Regions from separate parts of the Pseudomonas sp. C11 genome, predicted to be linked through region 2. Evidence: predicted binding sites of a transcription regulator. Region 2 holds the regulator's gene; the other holds the start of a gene.
The links. The regulator sigma-54, encoded in region 2, starts transcription at its own class of promoters, with help from an activator protein. The targets are predictions, from matches to a motif close to ANTGGCATNNANNTTGCTNT.
Positions count from the first base shown of each region.

Region 1: a site for sigma-54 is predicted at 6,007-6,026, ahead of glnA (glutamate--ammonia ligase). Genes of this name have one in related genera too.

Region 1 is NZ_JAWIIP010000003.1:175,066-183,062, reverse strand. It holds gene ntrC (nitrogen regulation protein NR(I)) at 1-1,325, opposite strand, end outside; gene glnL (nitrogen regulation protein NR(II)) at 1,322-2,410, opposite strand; gene VC352_RS06880 (DUF4124 domain-containing protein) at 2,594-3,208, opposite strand; gene VC352_RS06875 (DUF4124 domain-containing protein) at 3,220-3,777, opposite strand; gene glnA (glutamate--ammonia ligase) at 4,505-5,911, opposite strand; gene thiI (tRNA uracil 4-sulfurtransferase ThiI) at 6,241-7,695, shown strand; gene typA (translational GTPase TypA) at 7,847-7,997, shown strand, end outside.
Region 2 is NZ_JAWIIP010000009.1:148,467-156,463, forward strand. It holds gene VC352_RS15915 (KpsF/GutQ family sugar-phosphate isomerase) at 237-1,211, shown strand; gene VC352_RS15920 (HAD family hydrolase) at 1,211-1,732, shown strand; gene lptC (LPS export ABC transporter periplasmic protein LptC) at 1,741-2,307, shown strand; gene lptA (lipopolysaccharide transport periplasmic protein LptA) at 2,294-2,833, shown strand; gene lptB (LPS export ABC transporter ATP-binding protein) at 2,833-3,558, shown strand; gene VC352_RS15940 (RNA polymerase factor sigma-54) at 3,695-5,188, shown strand; gene hpf (ribosome hibernation-promoting factor, HPF/YfiA family) at 5,288-5,596, shown strand; gene ptsN (PTS IIA-like nitrogen regulatory protein PtsN) at 5,609-6,073, shown strand; gene rapZ (RNase adapter RapZ) at 6,076-6,933, shown strand; gene VC352_RS15960 (HPr family phosphocarrier protein) at 6,949-7,221, shown strand; gene pmbA (metalloprotease PmbA) at 7,275-7,997, opposite strand, start outside.

The sequences.
Region 1 (7,997 bases), on a different contig from region 2:
CGGCGGCCGGCGGTGTGCTTGAGTGCGGTCTCGATCATGATACGTTCGAAGGCCGGCACGGCGACATCGAGCAGGTTGGATTGGCCGCGTGCCAGGGCCTGGTCGGCCCACAGGCGCAGGGCCTGTTCCCAGTTGGTCACTGGCGCGGCGTCCTGCGGCTGGGTCAGCAGCTCCGGCGGCAGGTCGTCGACGTGTACTTCGCGGCCGGAGGCCATGACGGTGATCCAGCGGCAGGTGTTCTCCAGCTGGCGCACGTTGCCCGGCCAGGGCAGGTGCTTGAGGTAATCCTCGGTTTCGCTCTTGAGCAGCTTCGGCTCGACCGCCAGTTCTTGCGCAGCGCGGGCGAGGAAGTGATTGGCCAGGGTGGGGATGTCCTCGCGGCGGTCGGCCAGGCGCGGGATATGAATGCGGATGACGTTGAGGCGGTGAAACAAGTCCTCACGGAACTTGCCGGCGGTCACCAGGGTTTCCAAGTTCTGGTGAGTGGCGGCGATGATGCGCACATCCACTTTCACCGGAGTGTGGCCGCCGACGCGGTAGAACTCGCCGTCGGCCAGCACGCGCAGCAGACGGGTCTGGGTGTCTGCAGGCATGTCGCCGATCTCGTCGAGAAACAGGGTGCCGCCGTCGGCCTGTTCGAAGCGGCCGCGACGCTGGTTGGCCGCGCCGGTGAAGGCGCCTTTCTCATGGCCGAACAGCTCGGATTCCATCAGATCCTTGGGGATCGCCGCCATGTTCAGCGCGATGAACGGCGCGGCTGCACGCGGGCTGTGGCGGTGCAGGGCATGCGCCACCAACTCTTTACCGGTGCCGGATTCGCCGTTGATCAGCACGGTGATATTGGAGTGGCTGAGACGGCCGATGGCGCGGAACACCTCCTGCATCGCCGGCGCTTCGCCGATGATCTCAGGCGTGCGTGCCTGCGCGGCCGGTACGGCCAGGCTCTGTTGCTCCTGGGCGTGCTGGAAGGCGCGCTTGACCAGCGACACCGCCTCGTCGACATCGAAGGGTTTGGGCAGGTATTCGAAGGCACCGCCTTGGTAGCTGGCTACCGCGCTGTCCAGATCGGAGTGCGCGGTCATGATGATCACCGGCAGGCGCGGGTACAGCTCGCGGATGCGTGCCAGCAGATCCAGGCCGCTGGCGCCGGGCATGCGGATGTCGGAGATGATCACATCCGGCTGTTGGCGAGTCAGGCGGGCGAGTACGCCGTCGGCGCTGTCGAAGCTGTGGGTGGTCATGCCCTCTTGTTGCAGGGCTTTTTCCAGTACCCAGCGGATGGAACGATCGTCGTCGACAATCCAGACGGTTTCGCTGCGGCTCATGCTGTGGTCGCTCCTTGTTCCAGTGGCAGGAAGATCGAGAACACGGTGTGGCCAGGATGGCTCTCGCATTCGATCAGGCCCTGATGCTGGCTGATGATGTTCTGGGTGATGGCCAGGCCCAGGCCGGTGCCGTCAGCGCGGCCACTGACCATGGGATAGAAGATGGTTTCCTGCAGTTCCGGTGGAATGCCGGGGCCGTTGTCGATGATCTCGACCTTGACCACCAGGCGATGCCGGGTATGACCGATGGTGAACTGACGCAGGGTGCGCGTGCGCAGGCTGATACGGCCCAGGCCCATGTCGTGCTTCTGCCCGGCGATGGCCTGCATGGCGTTACGCACGATATTGAGCACGGCCTGGATCATCTGCTCACGGTCGATCAAAAGGTCCGGGATGCTCGGATCATAGTCGCGCACCAGGGTGATGCTGCCCTGGGCTTCGGCCTCGATCAGGTTGGCGACGCGCTCCAGTACCTCGTGCACATTGGTCATCGCCAGTGACGGCAGCTTGTTCGAGCCGAGCATGCGGTCGACCAGGTTACGCAGGCGGTCGGCCTCTTCGATGATGACGTTGGTGTAATCCTTGAGCTCTTCGTTGGGCAGCTCGCGTGACAGCAACTGGGCCGCGCCACGGATACCGCCGAGCGGGTTCTTGATCTCGTGAGCGAGGCCGCGCACCAGCAGTTTGGTGGTTTCCTGCTTGGACAGCTGCGCTTCTTCCTTGGTGATGCGCAGCAGGCGGTCACGCGGATGCACTTCCAGCAGCAGCAGGGTTTCGCCTTTGCTGAACAGCGGGGTGACGGCGTAGTCCACGGTCAGCGTCTGCCCGGTAACCGAGGTCAGCACAGCTTCACGCTTGTTGAACGGGTGCGCCTGTTCGACCGCCTGGCGCAGAGACGACAGCGCCTCGGGCGATTCGGTGAACAGCTCGCTGATGAACTGGCCATGGCTACGCTGGCCGCTGACGGCCAGGAGCATTTCCGCCGCCGGGTTCATGTACTCAAGGCACAGTTGGCTATTGAGCAGCAGGGTGGCGGTGGTCAGGTTGTCGAGTAGTAGGCGGTGCAGCGCGTCGTTGATAGTCATAGGCAGTGCGTTCCGGCAATGGGCAGGAAAATGCAAGAAGCAAACCAAGGCCCCGAAAAGACGCATTTTTTCTGCGTAATCTCGGGTTTAGGGCGGACTGCAAGGCGATCAAGCGGGGGTGTTTGACCCAAAACGGGGAAAGAATAAAGTTTGGTGCGGTTTAATGCACCAATTCGGTGCCATTTAAAGGAAGGGGAGGATGCTTGGTTTTACCTCGGGTTTGTCTTTCAGCGGGCATTCCGGGCGTACGCCATAGTCATCCAGCTGGCAGGGGTTGATCTTGCGCTTCTGCTCCAGCGATATGCGGTGCATGTGGAAGGGCTGTGCTGGGGTGCGTTCGACGATGAGGCCGGCCGCATCGATGATCTCGCCGACCAGTTGATGGGTGCCTCGATCGACGTTGTGTAGCGAGAACACCGGGCTTTGGCTGGGCCCGCTCTGCGGCTCGCCATCGAGCAGCAGGCGATAGCTGTGGCCTGGCAGCAGGCCGGGTTCGCTGGTCAGAGTGACGATCAGGTCGCCAGCGGCGCTATGAATGGAGGCGTCCGGCTCCGGCACCAGGATGCGTAACAACTGATAGTGCACCACCTGCTTGGTCACTGTCGGAGGCGCGACCTTAACGGTGGGGGGGGGCTGGTTCAGCTGTGCGCTATTCGAGGGCGCGATGATCACGCGCTCGGCACTGCTGCTGCGCGGGCTGTCGGTGAAGACGCGATTACCTTCGGCATCGATATAGGTATAGACCTGCGCATGGGCGCCCTGGGCCAGAAACAGCAGGCCCAGCAGAAAAGTTCGCATCGTCATGGATTCTAGGGCTTGGGGGTTGGCTTCGGTGGTGTGACGGGCGGCCTGGCCGGGCTGTTGAGGCTGATGCGCTGGACGGTAAAGGTCTCGGTCATGCTCTGCTGGATGATCGTATCACCTGCAACCACGGCAACGGCCAGGCTGTGCTCGCCACGGTCGATGTTGGTCAGTTGCAGGCGCGGTACGTTGCTCGCCTGGCCATAGGGCTGGCCATCGAGTATCAGGCGCAACTGGTGGCCAGCTTGCAGGCGTGGCTGGATGTCGACGCCGACGGAGAAGGTGCCGTTGTTGGCGCGCATCGCTGCGTCATCGGGAATGCCGGTCAGGCGCAGAACGCTGTACAGCGCCTTTGACTTCTGTTCGCTTGAGGGAGTGGCAGGCGGCAGGCTTGGCGTCTGCATCTCGACGGTATTGGTCGGGGGCAGTTCGACGCTCTCGGCAGGAGTGCCATCTGGCGGCTGGTTGGTGAATACCGTATTGCCGTTGGCGTCGATGTATTTGTAGATCTGCGCGCTGGCCGGCAGGGCCAGGGCGAGCAGAAGGCAGACGAGTAATGGGCGCATGGGCCGATCCTTCCTCGGGCGATGCGCTAAGCCTTGCACTGCCGGTGCTTCCTGGCAAGCGCGGGGCGCTTTGGCTGTGAGCTTTGCCTGCAAAACCATGGGGCTTTTATCGGAATGGGGCTTTGCATTATCGGGGGAGTGCTTGGTCGATACCGGGCTGGCAAGTTAGTGTTTTGGACGCCGCTTTGGGTACTGTCAGCTATTCCGTGTTTCGCCCTCTCGGGCGACTCACTTTTCTTTGAAATGCGCAAAGAAAAGTAAGCAAAAGAAAGCGCACCCCGCCATCCGGGTCTCGCTTCGCTCGACTTCCCTCACTCCGGCACCGCTCCGGGGTCGGCGTACATGGGCCATCCCTGGCCCATTACGCCTCGCGCGGCATCCATGCCGCTTGCCCTCCTGCGCAATGCCTACGTTCGGCCTCCTGAAGGGGGACTTTCGCGCGCCTGAAACTATTGCTTTAACTCCGTAGCCATGGCGGTTGCTCTTGCTGCTGCTAGACCACTCCGAACAATCTCTGGGTTACTTCGCGCTCAGGCGCGTGCAGAGCCCGCCCAGGAGGGCGAAACCAAAGACATCAACCAAACCGCGGCAATCAGGAACAGACAGAAGAACAATCAACACCGTATTGCCAGTCCGGCATCAAGCAGCCCGCACAAAATAAAAAAGCCCCACCAGGCAAAGCCGGGCGGGGCTTTCGGGAGCGCCGCACGAGGCGGCGCAGACTGGCTTAGACGCTGTAGTACAGGTCGTATTCCAGCGGGTGTACGAAGGTACGTACCTTGATTTCTTCTTCGGACTTCAGCTCGATGTAGGCATCGATGAAGTCGTCGGAGAACACGCCGCCCTTGGTCAGGAACGCGCGGCCCTTGTCCAGCTCTTCCAGGGCTTCTTTCAGGCTGCCGCAAACCTGCGGGATCAGCTTGCCTTCTTCCGGCGGCAGATCGTACAGGTTCTTGTCAGCAGCATCGCCCGGGTGGATCTTGTTCTGGATGCCGTCGATACCGGCCATCAGCAGAGCAGCGAAGGCCAGGTACGGGTTGGCAGCCGGATCCGGGAAGCGCGCTTCGATACGACGAGCTTTCGGGCTGGCAACGTACGGGATACGGATCGAGGCGGAACGGTTACGGGCCGAGTAGGCCAGCATGACCGGCGCTTCGAAGCCCGGAACCAGACGCTTGTAGGAGTTGGTCGACGGGTTGGTGAAGCCGTTCAGGGCCTTACCGTGCTTGATGATGCCGCCGATGAAGTACAGAGCGGTCTCGGACAGACCGGCATAGCCTTCGCCAGCGAAGGTGTTCTTGCCGTCTTTGGCGATCGACATGTGCACGTGCATACCCGAACCGTTGTCGCCGTACAGCGGCTTCGGCATGAAGGTAGCGGTCTTGCCGTAGGCGTCGGCTACGTTGTGTACGCAGTACTTCAGGGTCTGAACTTCGTCAGCCTTGGCAACCAGGGTGTTGAACTTCACACCGATTTCGTTCTGACCGGCAGTGGCCACTTCGTGGTGGTGCACTTCGACGACCAGGCCCATTTCTTCCATGGCGTTGCACATGGCAGTACGGATTTCGTGGTCGTGGTCGCACGGCGGAACCGGGAAGTAACCGCCTTTGACGGCCGGACGGTGGCCTTTGTTGCCGCCTTCCACGTCCTGGTCGGTCATCCAGGAACCTTGCTCGGAGTAGATCTTGAACATCGAGCCGGAGATGTCGGACTTGAACTTCACTTCGTCGAAGATGAAGAACTCGGGCTCCGGGCCGACGAATACGGTGTCACCGATGCCGGTGGTTTTCAGGAACTCTTCGGCACGCTTGGCGATGGAGCGCGGGTCGCGGTCGTAGCCTTGCATGGTGCTCGGCTCGATGATGTCGCAGACCAGGATCAGGGTCGGTTCTTCGGTGAACGGATCCAGTACGGCGGTATCGTCGACCGGCATCAGGATCATGTCGGAGGCTTCGATGCCTTTCCAGCCATGGATGGACGAGCCATCGAACATTTTGCCGTGCTCGAAGAAATCTTCGTCCAGGGCGTCACGGGCCGGCATGGTCACGTGGTGCTGCTTGCCCTTGGTGTCGGTGAAGCGCAGGTCTACCCACTTCACGTCGTGTTCTTTGATCAGTTGAACAGCCTTAGACATGTTGTCCTCCAGATGGAAAAGGCTCTTATCGTTGAGCCCCGATATGTACGGTGAAGCCCGGCGGGATAGTCCTTCAGGGCGACCTGCCTCACAAGGGAGCAAATTGCATGCCAGTGCCCTGTATTGGGCGGAGGCCCGGAAACTCAGGTACTGCGCGGCCTGCGCGTGGGTTTGCAGCTTATATTTGCACCATATTGAATCAGCAAAATATCGGTATGACCTATTTTGGTGCGCATCTGCTCGATGGCAGTATTTTTGGTCAAGGCTTGAACAATTTCCGCTATAATCCGCGCCCCTGTTTTTCCGCTGCCTGTTCGGGCACCTATTTCATGAAGCTGATCGTCAAAGTTTTCCCGGAAATCACCATCAAGAGCCGTCCGGTGCGCAAGCAGTTCATCCGCCAATTGGGGAAGAACATTCGCTCCGTGCTGCGCGATCTCGATCCCGAGGTGCGGGTGACCGGTGTCTGGGACAATCTGGAGGTCGAAACCGACCTCGACGATCCGCGCCTGCTCGAAGAAATGACCACACGCCTGCGTAACACCCCGGGCATTGGTCTGTTTCTCGAGGTCAATGAATACCCGCTGGGTGATCTGGACGACATCACCGAGCACTGCAAGCGCCATTACGCCGAGCAGTTGCCGGGCAAGATCTTCGCCGTGCGCTGCAAGCGCGGTGGCAAGCATGCCTTCAGTTCCATCGACGTCGAGCGGCATGTCGGCTCGCGCCTGCGCCGTGAGTGCGGCGCGGCTGGCATCGACCTGAAGAAGCCGGAAGTCGAAGTGCGCATGGAGATTCGTGACCAGCGCCTCTTCGTGGTGCACAACCGTCACGAAGGCCTTGGCGGCTACCCGCTGGGCTCGCTGGAGCAGACCCTGGTGCTGATGAGCGGCGGCTTCGACTCCACCGTGGCGGCTTATCAAATGATGCGTCGCGGCCTGGTCAGCCACTTCTGCTTCTTCAATCTCGGTGGCCGTGCCCACGAATTGGGCGTGATGGAAGTGGCGCACTATATCTGGCAGAAGTTCGGTCGTTCGCAGCGCGTGCTGTTCATCAGCGTGCCGTTCGAAGAAGTGGTCGGCGAGATTCTCGGCAAGGTCGACAACAGCCAGATGGGCGTGATCCTCAAGCGCATGATGCTGCGCGCCGCCACCCGCATCGCCGAGAAGCTGCAGATCGAGGCGCTGGTGACCGGCGAGGCGATTAGCCAGGTCTCCAGTCAGACTCTGACCAACCTCGCGGTGATCGACTCGGCCACCGACATGCTGGTGATGCGCCCGCTGATCGCCAGCCACAAGCAGGACATCATCGATACCGCCACGCAGATCGGTACGGCCGAGTTCGCCAAGAACATGCCCGAATACTGTGGCGTGATTTCGGTCAACCCGACCACCAAGGCGCGCGGTTACCGCGTGGAGAGGGAGGAGGCGCAGTTCGACATGGCCATCCTCGACCGTGCTCTGGAGCGCGCCACCCAACTGCCCATCGACCGCGTGATCGACGAGTTGGGCAAGGACGTGCAGATCGAGGAAGTGCGTGAAGCGCTGGCCGGACAGATCGTCATCGACATCCGCCATCCCGATGCCGCCGAAGACCAGCCGCTGGACGTGCCGGGCATCGAAGTGCAGGCGCTGCCGTTCTACGCGCTGAACAACAAATTCAAGGAGCTGGATGAGAACCGCCAGTACCTGCTGTATTGCGACAAGGGCGTGATGAGTCGCCTGCATGCCCATCACCTGCTGAACGAGGGACACGCCAATGTGCGCGTTTATCGTCCGGCATAGAACGCCGGGGCTCAATGGCGGGAGTATCCGCCATCGCCCTCCCGACTGCTCGCTTGCCCAGGTGCCTTGTTCGGCCCGCTGATTCCAATTTCTTCATATTCGTCGTCCAGGCTGGGCGACACACCGAAATCCTCTGATCGAGATACATACAGTGATCGAAAAACTGCGCAACATCGCCATCATCGCCCACGTCGACCATGGCAAAACCACCCTCGTCGACGCCCTGCTGCGTCAATCCGGCACCCTTGAGCGTAACGAGCTCAACGACGAGCGCGTGATGGACAGCAACGACCAGGAAAAAG
Region 2 (7,997 bases):
CCTTGAAAATCAAGCCTTCCTGGCAGACGCCACCTCCCATGCACGGAGACACAGCTGCTGGATGGCCGAAATGGCGGCGGACTATAGCATCTGCCGCGATACTGGCCCAGCACGCCCGTTTTTCACGTTCAGATTCACGACAGCTTTGCGGACTACTCTGCATTTCGTAGAGGGTGAGTAGGACACGCTTTATCGGTATAATCCTCGTCTTTTTCGTCAGAAGCCGCTTACGCCCAATGAACAAGCCCCACGACCTGATCGAAACCGCACGCCGCACCATCCGCCTGGAACTCGACGCGGTACAGGAACTGCTGCCACGCATCGACGCCGATTTCGTCAAGGCCTGCGAAATGATCCTGGGCGCCAAGGGACGCGTGGTTGTAGTGGGCATGGGCAAGTCGGGCCATATCGGCAACAAGATCGCCGCGACCCTGGCCAGTACCGGCACCGCGGCCTTTTTCGTGCACCCGGCCGAGGCCAGCCATGGCGATATGGGCATGATCACCCGTGACGACATCGTCCTGGCCCTGTCCAATTCCGGCACCACTGCCGAGATCGTCACCCTGCTGCCCCTGATCAAGCGCCTGGGCATCCGCATGATCAGCATGACCGGCAACCCGGAATCGCCGCTGGCCAAGGCCGCCGAGGTCAATCTGGATGCTCGCGTATCGCAGGAAGCCTGCCCGCTGAACCTGGCCCCCACTTCCTCTACTACGGCCAGCCTGGTGCTTGGTGACGCCCTGGCCATCGCCCTGCTCGAAGCGCGCGGCTTCACCGCCGAAGACTTCGCCTTCTCTCACCCAGGTGGCGCACTGGGTCGGCGCCTGCTGCTCAAGGTAGAGAACGTCATGCATGCGGGCGATACGCTGCCATTGGTGCAACGCGGCACCAGCCTGCGCGACGCCCTGCTGGAAATGACCCAGAAAGGTCTGGGCATGACCGCCGTCCTGGAAAATGACGGGAGCCTGGCCGGCATCTTCACCGATGGCGACCTGCGCCGCGCCCTGGACAAGGGCATCGACGTGCGTCTTGCCAGTATCGACGAGGTCATGACCGCCCACGGCAAGACGGTGCATGCGGAAATGCTCGCGGCAGAGGCCCTGAAAATCATGGAAGACAACAAGATCAGCGCACTGGTGGTTGTCGATGAGAAGAATCGCCCAGTGGGCGCCTTCAACCTCGGCGATCTGCTGCGCGCAGGAGTGATGTGATGAATAACCTGCTACAACGTGCACGCGCCGTGAAACTGGCCGTATTTGACGTCGATGGCGTCCTGACCGATGGCCGCCTGTATTTCCTGGAAGATGGCAGCGAGTTCAAGACCTTCAACACACTCGACGGCCATGGCATCAAGATGCTGATGAACTCGGGCGTACGCACCGCCATCATCAGCGGCCGCAAGACGCCGGTGGTCGAACGCCGCGCCAACAATCTCGGTATCCAGCATCTGTTTCAGGGCCGCGAAGACAAACTCGTCGTCCTCGACGGCCTGCTCGCCGAACTCGGCCTAAGCTATGAACAGGTCGCCTACCTTGGCGACGACCTGCCGGATCTGCCGGTGATCCGCCGCGTTGGCCTCGGCATGGCCGTGGCCAGCGCCGACGGCTTCGTTCGCCAGCATGCGCACGGCGTAACCCAAGCCCGCGGCGGCGAGGGCGCTGCCCGCGAATTCTGCGAACTGATCATGCGTGCCCAGGGCACGCTGGACGCGGCACAAGCCGCTTACCTGTAGGGCACAGCATGCCGCGCAAAGCACTCAACCTCCTGATTTTCGCCCTGATCGCCGTACTGGTCGGCGCGCTGGGCTACTGGAACATCGCACCGGAAAGCGCCGGCACGACGCAGCAAGCCGCCAGCGATGACGTCATCGACTTCTATGCAGTCGGCGCTCATACCGTGCAATTCCAGGACGACGGCAAACTGCATTACCGCATGACGGCCGACAAACTCGAACACCTCAAGAGCACTGATGTTACCCAAGTCGAGAACCCTCAACTGGATCTCTATCGCGGCACCGACCTGCCCTGGAAAGTGACCAGCAAGCGCGCCGAGGTATCGCCCGGCGGAGCGGAAGTCGAGTTGATCGACGATGTACGCATCGCCCGTACCGACGCCAAGAATCGTCCAACCATCATCACCAGCAGCCGCATGACCGTGATTCCTGACAAGGAATATGCGCAGACCGAGCAAGCCGTTAGAATCGTTGCGGCCAACGGGGTGACCACGGCACAAGGAATGAAAGCGTACTTGAATGACAGCAGGATGATCCTGCAGTCCAACGTAAGAGGCCAGCATGAGGTTCGTTAATACCCTCCCCCTGATTATCAGCCTCGGCGCCGCATTGGGAAGCGCGGCCGCCTGGGCCTTGCCCTCCGATCGCGACCAGCCGATCCGCATCCAGGCCGACACGGCAGAGCTGGATGACAAGCAGGGCGTAGCGGTCTACCGCGGCGACGTGATCATCACTCAGGGCACCCTGAAGATCACCGGCGACACCGTGACCATCACGCAAACCGCCAGCGGCGACATCGACGTATTCACCTCGGTGGGCAACCTCGCCTACTACGAGCAGAAGCCGGCCGTGGACAAGGAGATCGTCAAAGCCTACGGCAAGACCATTCAGTACTTCGCCAGCAACGAGCGCATCGTTCTGATCGACCAGGCCAAGGTGATCCAGGAAGGCAACACCTTCGAAGGCGAGAAAATCGTCTATGACACCCGCCGCCAGATCGTCAATGCGGGCCGTGCCACCGGTAACAACGTGAGCATGCCGCGTCCGCGCATCGACATGGTCATCCAGCCGAAGAACAAACCTGCGGATCAGCAACAGTAATGGCCATTCTCAAAGCCCAGCATCTGGCCAAGAGCTACAAGGGTCGCCAGGTCGTACGCGACGTCAGCCTGAACATCGAAAGCGGCCAGATCGTGGGCCTGCTCGGCCCCAACGGCGCCGGCAAGACCACCTGCTTCTACATGATCGTCGGCCTGGTGCAGGCCGATCAGGGGCGTGTGCTGATCGATGATCTGGACGTCAGCCACCAGCCCATGCATGGCCGCGCCCGCGCGGGTATCGGCTACCTGCCCCAAGAAGCTTCGATCTTCCGCAAGCTGTCGGTGGCCGACAACATCATGGCCATTCTGGAAACGCGCAAGGATCTGGATCGCAGCGGCCGCCAGGCGGAACTGGAGAACCTGCTGCAGGAATTCCATATCCACCATATCGCCGACAGCCTGGGCATGAGCCTGTCTGGCGGTGAACGCCGCCGCGTGGAAATCGCTCGCGCCCTGGCCACCAACCCGAAGTTCATCCTGCTCGACGAACCCTTCGCCGGTGTCGACCCGATCTCGGTAGGCGATATCAAGCAGATCATCCATCACCTCAAGGCCAAGGGCATCGGCATTCTGATCACCGATCACAACGTGCGCGAAACCCTGGATATCTGCGAGACTGCCTACATCGTCAACGACGGGCAACTGATCGCAGAAGGCGATGCTCAGACCATCCTCGCCAACCAGACCGTGAAAGAGGTATACCTGGGCCACGAGTTCCGCCTGTAAATCACCTGCATTTACATGACAGGAATAGGACAGCCCCTAGGCAAATGAGCGTTTTTCAGGCATATAATTTGCTTCCTGGCGGCGCTTCGGCGCCCTGATGTGGAAGGCGTAACTCGCCAGTAAATTAAGGTCTGCAATGAAACCTTCGCTAGTCCTCAAGATGGGCCAGCAGCTGACGATGACACCGCAGCTGCAACAGGCTATCCGCCTCCTCCAACTGTCTACTCTGGATCTTCAGCAGGAGATCCAGGAGGCGCTGGAATCCAACCCCATGCTCGAGCGCCAGGAAGATGGCGACGACTTCGACAACAGCGACCCGATGGCCGATGGCGCCGAAAGCGCTGCCCCCGCGCCGAGCAAGGAAGAGAGCTACCAGGAAGCCACTCCGACGGTTGATAACCTGGAGGAAGGCGAGTGGGGCGAACGCATTCCCAACGAGCTGCCGGTCGACACTGCCTGGGAAGACATCTACCAGACCAGCGCCAGCAGCCTGCCCAGCAACGATGATGACGAGTGGGACTTCACCACCCGCACCTCCACTGGTGAAAGCCTGCACAGCCACCTGCTGTGGCAACTCAACCTCGCACCGATGTCGGACAAGGATCGGCTGATCGCCGCCACCCTGATCGACTGCATCAACAACGATGGCTACCTGGAGGAAACCCTCGAGGAAGTGGCCGAGTCCTTCGACACCGAACTGGACATCGAACTCGATGAAGTCGAGGTCGTACTGCATCGCATCCAGCAATTCGAGCCAGCCGGCATCGGCGCCCGTGATCTGCGTGAATGCCTGCTCCTGCAACTCCGTCAGTTGCCTGCCAGCACCCCCTGGCTGACGGAAACCCAGCGTCTGGTCAGCGAGCACCTGGAACTGCTCGGCAGCCGTGACTATGCCCAGTTGATGCGCCGCACCAAGCTCAAGGAAGACGAGCTCAAGCAGGTCATCGACCTGATCCAGCGCCTCAACCCGCGCCCGGGTTCGCAGATCGAATCGAGCGAACCGGAATATGTGGTGCCGGACGTCATCGTGCGCAAGCACAACGACCGCTGGCTGGTGGAGCTGAACCAGGAAGCCATGCCACGACTGCGCGTCAATGCGCAGTACGCCGGCTTCGTCAAACGCGCCGACTCCAGCGCCGACAACACCTTCATGCGCAACCAGTTGCAGGAAGCGCGCTGGTTCATCAAGAGCCTGCAGAGCCGCAACGAGACCCTGATGAAGGTGGCCACGCAGATCGTCGAACATCAACGCGGCTTCCTCGACTACGGTGACGAGGCCATGAAGCCCCTGGTGCTGCATGACATCGCCGAAGCGGTGGGCATGCACGAGTCGACCATCTCGCGCGTCACCACGCAGAAATTCATGCATACCCCGCGTGGCATTTACGAGCTGAAATATTTCTTCTCCAGCCACGTCAGCACCTCCGAAGGCGGCGAATGCTCGTCCACCGCGATCCGCGCCATCATCAAAAAACTGGTCGCCGCAGAAAACGCGAAAAAGCCGTTGAGTGACAGCAAGATCGCTGGTTTACTGGAGGCACAAGGCATCCAGGTCGCCCGTCGGACAGTTGCCAAATACCGCGAGTCTCTCGGTATCGCACCGTCCAGTGAACGCAAGCGCCTGATGTGAGCAAGCCAGACTGATCGCACACGCGAACAGGCCAAGGTGTTCCGGTGGTAGGTCGACTCATGACCTGCCTCTTACACAAGGCAACAAGGAGAAAGCGGTATGCAAGTCAACATCAGTGGACATCAGCTGGATGTGACCGACGCCCTGCGTGACTACATCGGCGAGAAACTCGGCCGACTGGAACGCCACTTCGACAAGATCACCAACGTTCAGGTGATCATGGAAGTCGAGAAGCTCAAGCAAAAGATCGAAGCCACCCTTCACGTTGCCGGCGGTGAGGTCGTCGCCAACGCTGAGCATACGGATATGTACGCCGCCATCGACCTGCTGGCCGACAAACTCGACCGTCAACTCATCAAGCACAAGGAAAAGCAGCTCGACCGCCTGCAAGGCGCTACAGCCCGCTGACATTTCCCCTCCATGATCCGACTTGAAAACATCCTGACCCCCGGCCGTTCCCTGGTGAACGTGCCGGGCGGCAGTAAGAAGCGCGTGCTCGAACAGATCGCCAGCCTGGTTGCTCGTGATCTCGCCGACCTGGATAACCAGGACATCTACGAAAGCCTCATTGCCCGCGAGAAGCTCGGCTCTACCGGTTTCGGCAACGGCATCGCCATTCCCCATTGCCGCCTGGCCGGCTGCAGCGCCCCGATCAGCGCCCTGTTGCGACTCGACACGGCCGTCGACTTCGACGCCATCGACGGTGCACCGGTCGATCTGCTGTTCGTGCTGCTGGTGCCAGAGGCTGCTACCGACGCACACCTGGAACTCCTGCGCCAGATCGCCAGCATGCTCGACCGCCAGGACGTCCGCGAACGCCTGCGTCAGGCGCCGACCAGCGAGGCGCTCTATCAGGTCGTCGTGGACATCCAGAACGGTCAATAATCATGCGCCTGATCATCGTCAGCGGTCGCTCCGGCTCCGGCAAGAGCACCGCCCTCGATGTACTCGAAGACAACGGTTTCTACTGCATCGACAATCTGCCGGCCAGCCTGTTGCCAGAGCTGGCCGAGCGTTTTCTGCCGCACAGTGACCTGCTGCTGCCACAGGTGGCGGTGTCCATCGATGCACGCAACCTGCTGAGCCAGCTGCGCCGCTTCCCCGAGTTGCTCAGCGAGGTCAACAAGCGCGGCATCCGCTGCGAGGTGCTCTACCTCGACGCCGAAGACGACACCCTGCTCAAGCGCTTCTCTGAAACCCGCAGGCGTCATCCGCTGACCAACGAACATCGCTCGCTGGCCGAGGCCATCGCCTACGAGACGCAGTTGCTGGCGCCGATCATCGATCTCGCCGACCTGCGCATCGATACTACTCGCCTGAACCTCTATCAGTTGCGCGACGCGCTGAAGCTGCGCCTGCTAGGGCAGGCACAGACGGGGACGGCCTTTCTCGTCGAGTCCTTTGGCTTCAAACGTGGCATGCCCGTGGACGCCGATCTGGTGTTCGACGCGCGCTGCCTGCCCAACCCCTACTGGAAACCTGAACTGCGCGATTTTTCCGGGCTCGATCAGCCGGTCATCGACTACCTCGCGGCACAACCGGAAGTCGAGGAGATGTATCAGGATATCCTCGCCTATCTGGACAAATGGCTGCCACGCTTCGCTGCCAGCAACCGCGCCTACGTGACCATCGCCATTGGCTGTACCGGCGGCCATCACCGCTCGGTCTATCTGGCCAGCCGCCTCAACGAAGCGCTGAAACGGTCACTGAAGAACGTCCAGGTTCGCCACCGCGACCTCAGCTAAGGAATCCCTGCCGCGATGCCAACCCGCGAAATCACCATCATCAACAAACTTGGCCTGCATGCCCGTGCCGCCGCCAAGTTCGTCGGTGTCGCCAGCCGTTATCCCTGTCAGGTGCGCATTGGCCGCAGCAGCGACAGCCTGGTCGATGGCAAGAGCATCATGGCCGTGATGATGCTGGCAGCCGGCAAGGGCACCAGTGTGCACCTGCATACCGAAGGCGAACAGGATCAGGAGGCCATGGATGCCGTGGTCGCGCTGATCGAAAACTACTTCGACGAAGGCGAATGAGTGTCTGACAAACAACAAGGCCACCTGCGGGTGGCCTTGTCGTTTCTGCCGCTTTAGCTACCGGCGACAGTCATCTTCTCGATCAGCACCGAGCCGGTGCAGATATTGCCGCGGCGCTCCAGATCACGGCCAACGGCAACGATCTGGCGGAACATATCACGCAGGTTGCCGGCGATGGTGACCTCCTGCACGGGGAACTGGATCTCGCCGTTCTCCACCCAGAAGCCCGCCGCGCCACGGGAATAATCGCCCGTCACCAGGTTCAACCCATGCCCCATCAGCTCGGTGACCAGCAGGCCACGCCCCATGCGACGGATCAGCGCCTGCTGGTCTTCGTCGCCATGGGTGACGAACAGGTTGTGCACACCGCCGGAGTTGGCGGTGCTGGGCAAGCCCAGCTTGCGGCCGGAGTAGGTGCCGAGTACGTAGGACACCAGCTCGCCCTTCTCCACGAACGGTTTGGCATAGGTCGCCAGGCCGTCACCATCGAAGGTCGCACTGCCCAGCGCGCGCGGCAGGTGCGGGCGCTCGTCGAGGCTCAGCCACTCAGGGAAAAGACGCTGGCCAAGTGCGCCTTCGAGGAAGGAGGAGTGGCGATACAGGTTGCCACCCGAGATCGCCGCCAGCAGATGGCTGAACAGCCCACCAGCCAGCTCGGCGGCGAACAGCACCGGCACTTCGCAGGTCGGCACCGGGCGTGCACCAAGGCGACTGACCGCACGCTCGGCAGCGCGCTGACCGATCCCCGCAGCATCGGCCAGCAGCTCGCCCTGGCG